3 regions of the Blautia sp. DFI.1.216 genome follow, and region 2 is predicted to be linked to each of the others. Evidence: riboswitches for the same ligand, from Rfam matches in the RefSeq annotation. Region 2 holds a riboswitch; each other region holds the start of a gene.
The links. Region 2 has a riboswitch for cobalamin ahead of LJE11_RS16155 (cysteine-rich small domain-containing protein). Riboswitches for the same ligand answer to the same signal wherever they lie in the genome.
Positions count from the first base shown of each region.

Region 1: it holds a riboswitch for cobalamin, as region 2 does, so the genes downstream of both, LJE11_RS15605 (ABC transporter substrate-binding protein) here and LJE11_RS16155 (cysteine-rich small domain-containing protein) in region 2, are expected to answer to the same signal.
Region 3: it holds a riboswitch for cobalamin, as region 2 does, so the genes downstream of both, LJE11_RS14440 (ABC transporter substrate-binding protein) here and LJE11_RS16155 (cysteine-rich small domain-containing protein) in region 2, are expected to answer to the same signal.

Region 1 covers NZ_JAJDML010000051.1:17,561-19,838, forward strand. Annotated here, with positions in the region: gene LJE11_RS15600 (FecCD family ABC transporter permease) at 1-24, opposite strand, end outside; gene LJE11_RS15605 (ABC transporter substrate-binding protein) at 39-1,163, opposite strand; cobalamin riboswitch at 1,279-1,558, opposite strand; gene LJE11_RS15610 (ABC-2 transporter permease) at 1,633-2,278, opposite strand, start outside.
Region 2 covers NZ_JAJDML010000057.1:3,030-5,307, reverse strand. Annotated here, with positions in the region: gene LJE11_RS16160 (EutP/PduV family microcompartment system protein) at 1-292, shown strand, start outside; cobalamin riboswitch at 384-578, shown strand; gene LJE11_RS16155 (cysteine-rich small domain-containing protein) at 986-1,282, shown strand; gene LJE11_RS16150 (C1 family peptidase) at 1,693-2,278, shown strand, end outside.
Region 3 covers NZ_JAJDML010000043.1:10,071-12,348, forward strand. Annotated here, with positions in the region: gene LJE11_RS14435 (hypothetical protein) at 1-739, shown strand, start outside; cobalamin riboswitch at 815-1,013, shown strand; gene LJE11_RS14440 (ABC transporter substrate-binding protein) at 1,211-2,278, shown strand, end outside.

The DNA of each region.
Region 1 (2,278 bases), on a different contig from region 2:
TGTCTGTGAAACCTGTTCTTTCACTGTTATGTCCTCAATCAGTCAAGATTCACATCCGGATATAATCCTTTTGCGAAAGTTTCAATACCATCCTGTGTACGTGTTGCACTTGCGTACATTTCACTGAGCATGATCGGATAAACACGACCGTTCTTTACAGCGTCAAGGCTCTGAAGTGCTTCGTCATCCTTGATAACGGCAAGCTGGCTTTCTTTTACAGTTTCCGGATCATCACCTGCATATGGCATGTATACAACAAAAATCACATCAGGGTTTGCTGCAATGATATCTTCTTTTCCTGCTGTAGAAGCATCCGGGTTTGCCAGAGTCGCACCCAGTTGTGTTACCATATCTCCACCAAGGCTCTTTGCACCATAGTTTGTGATATCTTCTCCAAGAGGTTCCAGAACCATTACGCTTGGTTTCTCTTCTACATCTGCTGTTGCTGTAAGAGTTTTATCGATCACTGCCTTTGCATCATCTACGATTGCCTGTGCTTTGTCCTGTACATCAAAAATCTTTCCAAGATTTAAGATGTCTGTAAATTCATTTTCCAGAGTTCTGTCTCCGTCAGGGCGTGTGTTTGTGTTGTAATAAGTGTTGCAGCCTTTGTCGATCCAGTCTGTTACATTTCCGAGATTTTTATCAGAAAACAGGGAGCTCCAGGATAAGATCATGTCTGGCTCCAACATCGTTACAGTCTCAAGGGATGGGGTAAATTCATCAAGATAATTTGTTTTTGAAAATGCATCTTTAAGTTCATCCGGAACTTCATTGTCAAGACCTGCTGTAGCTACCAGGCGGTCTTCCAGACCAAGTGCAAGCATGGTTTCAATGCTTCCCTGATATACAGCAAGAACTTTCTCCGGTGCCTTTTCATAGGTTGTTTCGATTTCATTTCCATCATAATCATAGGTTGTGATGGTCAGAGGATATTCTGTCTTTGTACCTTCTGCGTCTGCTGTCTTATCTGCATCTGCTGAATCCTGTGCGTCTGCATCTTCCTGTGTATCAGAGTCTGCATCTGCTGCCGGCTGATTGTCCTCTTTGATTGTCTCAGAGTCTGCTCTCTCTGCTGCAAAAGCTGCCGGAGCTGCGGAAACTGCCATAGCTGCTGCCATCATAATTGCCATGATTCTTGTGGATAAATACCTGTTTTTCATTTGACTTCCTCTCTTTTCGTATATGTTATTTACCTGTTCGTGTAACCGAAAAGATGGGACTTCAGAAAAAGTAAAATAGAAGTGATAAGAATAACGGATACTTTTTACGGAAGCTCCTTCTTTACGCTGTCAGGCAGGTTTCCTGACTCACAGATCACAGAAAGTTCCCATAAAATAAAAACTGATACAACATCCATGCTTCAGCAGTTCATGAATGTTGTATCAGAAATATTTCCAGATACTCTCTGACAGCCGGATTCCGCCTTCTCACATATTTATGCAATGACATATTACAATCCCGCTTTTTTCTGTATACAGTGGCCGCAACCGTTCAGGCATTTCACCTGATTCCCTCTCACATTATCATACACAAAATCTGTGTATGATAATGTTCACTTAACAGCTATTCAATTACGCTGATATAATTTTAGCACACTGCTTTTATAATTACAACCATATTCGATACACATCAGAATTCTTTCTTCTCCATAAGCCGGACACCAATCCAAAAAGATCCCATATATACAATTACTGTAAATAATACAACTCCGGCCAATACCATTCCCCGGTTCAGTCCATTCAGCCATGCATCGACTGCGTCTGCTGAAAGTCCCATTGTTTTTATCAGAATATAAACTACGGCAAATATAATAGCCCACATGACCATTGCAATATAACGTCCTTTTTCCGCTCCAAAATGTATTACAAGCGGGAGCGATACCGCCAGCATAAGAAGTGCCAGTGGAATGTCTATCAGGCTGCCAATGATAGTCTCACTCAGACACCCCTGAAGTTCTGCCACACCTTTGCAGATTACTCCCGTTATCGTTGCAATTCCCCACGCTACAGCCGTAAGCCCTGCTCCCAGCAGATATTTTTCCGCCACATACTGTTTTCTGGTAACCGGCAAGGTCATAAGAAACGCAAGACCATTATCAAACTCATCATAACTTATAGTCGTAATGGCAAAAATTGCTGTGACAATCGTAAAATATCCTGTAGCAAAACTGACACTCCCGCTTCCTGCCAGATTCAGGATGACTTCCATTACAACAACCAGGATAAAAAACTGTTTCTGCTGTTTCATCAGTTCTATATCCTTTACAAATAATCCC
Region 2 (2,278 bases):
ATTTATTCTGAGACCACTGATAGGAATCATTACGAAAATAGATTCTCCTTATGCGAATGTTCCAATGGTGCGTCAGTGGATGCTGAATGCAGGATGTGAAAGAATTTTTCTGGTAAACAATGTGACCGGAGAGGGGATTGATGAGCTGAGAGCGTTTTTGAATGAGGATGTTCCAAAGCTGAGTCTGGAAGAAGCAAAATTCAGACAGAGTCTTGGTCTGAATGAATGGGATCCGTTGCCAGAAGGCGTGGAATATTCATACCAAAACACCTCGCGGAATAGTGGTGTGTGAACAGTAACGAATGAACAATAATAATTGGAAAAATATATTGATAAATAGTTGACAAGCTTGTTGCAGGGTGTTATTATAATGACAGTATAATTCCATACAGAACATATTAAGTGCTGATACTGTGAGAAAGAGCAGTACAGAAAGAGGGAATCAGGTGAGAAACCTGAGCGATCCGGTCACTGTAACAGAGGAGCAAATCTCAGAATGTCCATTGTGCCATAGCATGAGAAGGAGAGAGGAGCGATGAGCCTGGAGCCAGGAAACCTGCTTGGTATGGCGAGGTTAAACTTCCGTGTAAAGTGTAACAACCAACTCCGTTGAATCCGCAGCTTCGGAGTGTTGTCTGCTTTTATCTGAAGGCAGACATTTTTTATGGAATGCGCCTGTTCTTTATGAATTATACATGATTAAATGGCAGGCGATACTACTTCGGATTTATTCGTTCCCTCCGCGCACTCATGAACGGATTTTTTTCTACCCCGGGGTAGCATCGCTCCCTCTTATTAATTTTAAATGTATGATCTGTGAAAAATACTGTAATGAATTTTCAATGCTTTGTTATGTGAAGAGAAATTGATAATTTATTAGAGTATTTTTTTTATTTCGTCCTCTGATGGGTGGGATTGATGGAGACTGAGAAAACGGAATTATTCTGGAAAGATAAAAACTTGCAACAGGAGAGGAGAGGTAGCAATGGAGAAACCTTATTGGGAAGGGAAAGAATATTCTTATTTCAGCCATAAGAAATGTGAATTTTTTCCGTGTCATAAGAATGCAGATCCGGATGATTTTAACTGTCTGTTCTGTTATTGCCCGCTATATGCCCTGGGTGAGAAATGCGGTGGGAATTTCCGGTATACGGAAAAGGGAATTAAAGACTGCACAAACTGTATGCTTCCGCATAAGCGAAAAAACTATGGATATGTCACAGGAAAATACCAGGAACTGGCTGATATGATGAAAAGAGCAAAGGAAAGTATCAGCAAATAAGAGGAGAATGCGTCGCTGCTTAGAACGGAGTGAACAGTAACAATGTGTCAGATTAGCACAAATAAGAAAGAACGATTTTCATTGTAATACAATGCTTGTTCTGCTAGAATAAGGATAGCAAAAGAGAAGAGTCTGTAAGATTTTCAAGTCTGTTCTGAGTTAGTATATAAAGCATTTCACACACATTTTCCACACTTTTCACATGCACAGAAGAAAATGCATCACAGGCATTTGACGTCTTTTCCTGGCGACATTTTCTTGTCGGCAGAGCTCTGCATTTCTACATAGAGCCGTCGGAAAACAGGGAAAATTCACTGTTTTCCGACGGTTTTTGTCATTGATCATGGTTGAAAAACAAAAAAGATACTGATATAATGATATTATATTTATGTAAGGGAGTTAACTACTACATGAAAAAAAGAAATACAGCGATACGCGCATTGTCAGTTTTTCTGGCTTATTCAATGGTTTGTACATCGGTACCCGCTGCGGGTCAGGAAATGTTTGGATCCGGAGTCAACAGGGAGACAGAAGAAAATACATCAGATCTGAAAGACTTTCAAAGTTCACAGGCAGATGAATTTGGAACAGATACGGGATCGGATGCAGAATTGTTCGGAAGCGATGATGCAAAACAGGAGTTTCAGGATGGAGAAAACTCAGAAGAGGGTACAGACGGAATCAGGTATATTAAGGGTCGTCCGTTGACAGAAGAGGAAAGAAAGGAAGAACTGGAACCCTTTAAAAATTTAAAACCTTTGGATCCGGGAATTGAAGTGGAGAGTGATCTGACATCAGTTTATGCTGCATATGGAAACAGGGAGGCTGCATTTCCATCTTCCTATGATGCCAGAAAGGAAGGATTAGTTACGCTCGTAAAGAATCAGAATCCATTTGGAACCTGCTGGGCTTTTGGTATGGCAGCAATCATGGAGACTTCGCTTCTGGCACAGAACAAAGGAACCTACGATCTGTCAGAAGAACATTTATCATATT
Region 3 (2,278 bases), on a different contig from region 2:
CAATATGGCGGAGTATTTTGCTTCAGAGGATCAGAATAATCAGAATCATTACATAATAGCATGTGGAGGATCTGCCATCGGTAATGAGATGCATCGTCTGAGAACGATAGGTATTCTGAATAAGCTTCAGGAAGCATATGGTCTGTCATATGAGAAGTCTGTAGAAGAACTGGTGAATACGCAGGATACGGAAGAAATTGAAACAGGCAGTGATATTAAGATTACTCTGGTTCCGGGTTATCCAAAAGATCATCTGGATGAAAAGCTGGCTGCTCCGCTGAATACAGGAGAGTATAATGTTATTCTGAGTGTAGTGAGCGCAAGTGATTTTATCAAGGTAATTGATGCTTATGAAGAAGAGAACAGTACAGATGTATTGTTGGGGTCAATTGATTGTTTTACAGAAGATACATACGAAATGTTTAACAAGAAGGGATATAACGGCAAGGAAAGAATCGACTATCTTGTAGGAAAATATGGTGCTATCGTTGCACCATCATTTGTTGCTATGAAGAATGCTCTGGAAGGCTTTGCAGAAGATTACCGTGAAGATGGAAGTGCTTTCCGGCTGCAGCAGTCATTTTGGACAGCGGATTCAGTAGATGAGTTTAATAAGCAGTATGTGTTATCTATTGGAATGTATGATAATACATATAGTGTAGAGGACATGATGGGAGTTCTGAAATCCTATACACCGGAAACAAATTTTGAAGAATTCCAGAAATTTACGGAAAAATAGATAGAAAATAAAAGTCTGAAATAATTGACGTATGCATGATAGTATGTTATGATAAAGAAGTATTCATACGGCCATTTGATGATTTTAGAGATAAGTTCAGACCAGCAGAAGCGTCCTGCTGGTCTGATTAAAAGGGAAACCGGTGTAAATCCGGTACGATCCCGTCACTGTGATAGTTGTTTTTCAGCTGCATACCACTGGAAGATATTTTCTGGGAAGGTGCTGAAAGTATATAGGCTTAAGTCAGGAGACCTGCTTATTTCTAGTAAAAGAGATTCTTGCGGACGACGAGAAATCCTGATTAAGAGTTACAACTTCATGTGTTGCATATATATATGTTTGATTCTTTAACGGTAAGATTTCGTGACGGATGCGGGAGCATCTGTCTTTTTTTCGCTCAAAATCATAGGAATGGACAGTATGAGAAGGAAGAAAAACAACGAAGAAACAAAAAAAGAAAGGAAGTAAAGGATGAAAAAAACAAAAAGAGAATTACTTGTGTTAGCAGCAGCAACAACAGTTGCGTTATCAATGGGAGTTACTGTACAGGCGAAAGGTGATGAGAAGGTTTTAAACTTCGGATGTCAGATGTACACAGATGGATGTGTAAACAGTGCAAATGATGAAAACGGTGGATGGAATGCTATGAGATATGGTATTGCTGAAGCATTATTTAAATTCGATGACAATATGGAAGTTATCCCGTGGCTTGCTGAGAGTTATGAAGTAAATGACGAGCATACAGAATGGACGATCAAGCTGAAAGACGGAATTAAATTCTCTGACGGATGTGATTTAACTCCGACAAAGGTAAAAGAGTATTTTGATCACATGAAAGAGGTAGGACCTTCCGGATCTGCCAAACCGGAGAAATATCTGGAATTTGAAGCAGAAGTTACTGTAGATGATGATGCAAATACAATTAACATCAAAACAAGCAAACCATATGCAAACCTTGTAGGACAGCTCTGCCATCCAACAATGGGAATTACAGATGTAGAACATATTGAAAACTATGATAACGGAATTATTGGAACAGGTCCATACAAGATTGAAGAATTCAATGGTGTAGGTGTTGGTTATACATTAGCTGCAAATGAGTATTATCGTGAAGATGTCCCATACGATAAAGTCAATCTGCTGTTCATGGGAGATAACTCCGCAAAAACAATGGCACTTCAGAGCGGTCAGGTAGACCTGGTTGAGAACATTACAAACGTAGCAGATATTCAGGACTTCCAGGATAACGATGACTATACTGTTGATATCGCATCAGGTGTACGTTGTGGATTTGCATGGATGAACTTTGACGGTGTTCTTGGAAACAAAACACTTCGTCAGGCAATCCTGATGGCAATTGATAATGATACAATCTGTAATTCCAGAACAATCGGTGGACTTTATACACCAGGATTCTCCGTACTGCCTTCTACTCTGAACTATGACTATGACAAACTGGAAAATCCATATACCTATGATCCGGAAAAAGCAAAACAGATTCTGGATGATGCAGGAATCGTTGATACAGACGGAGATGGA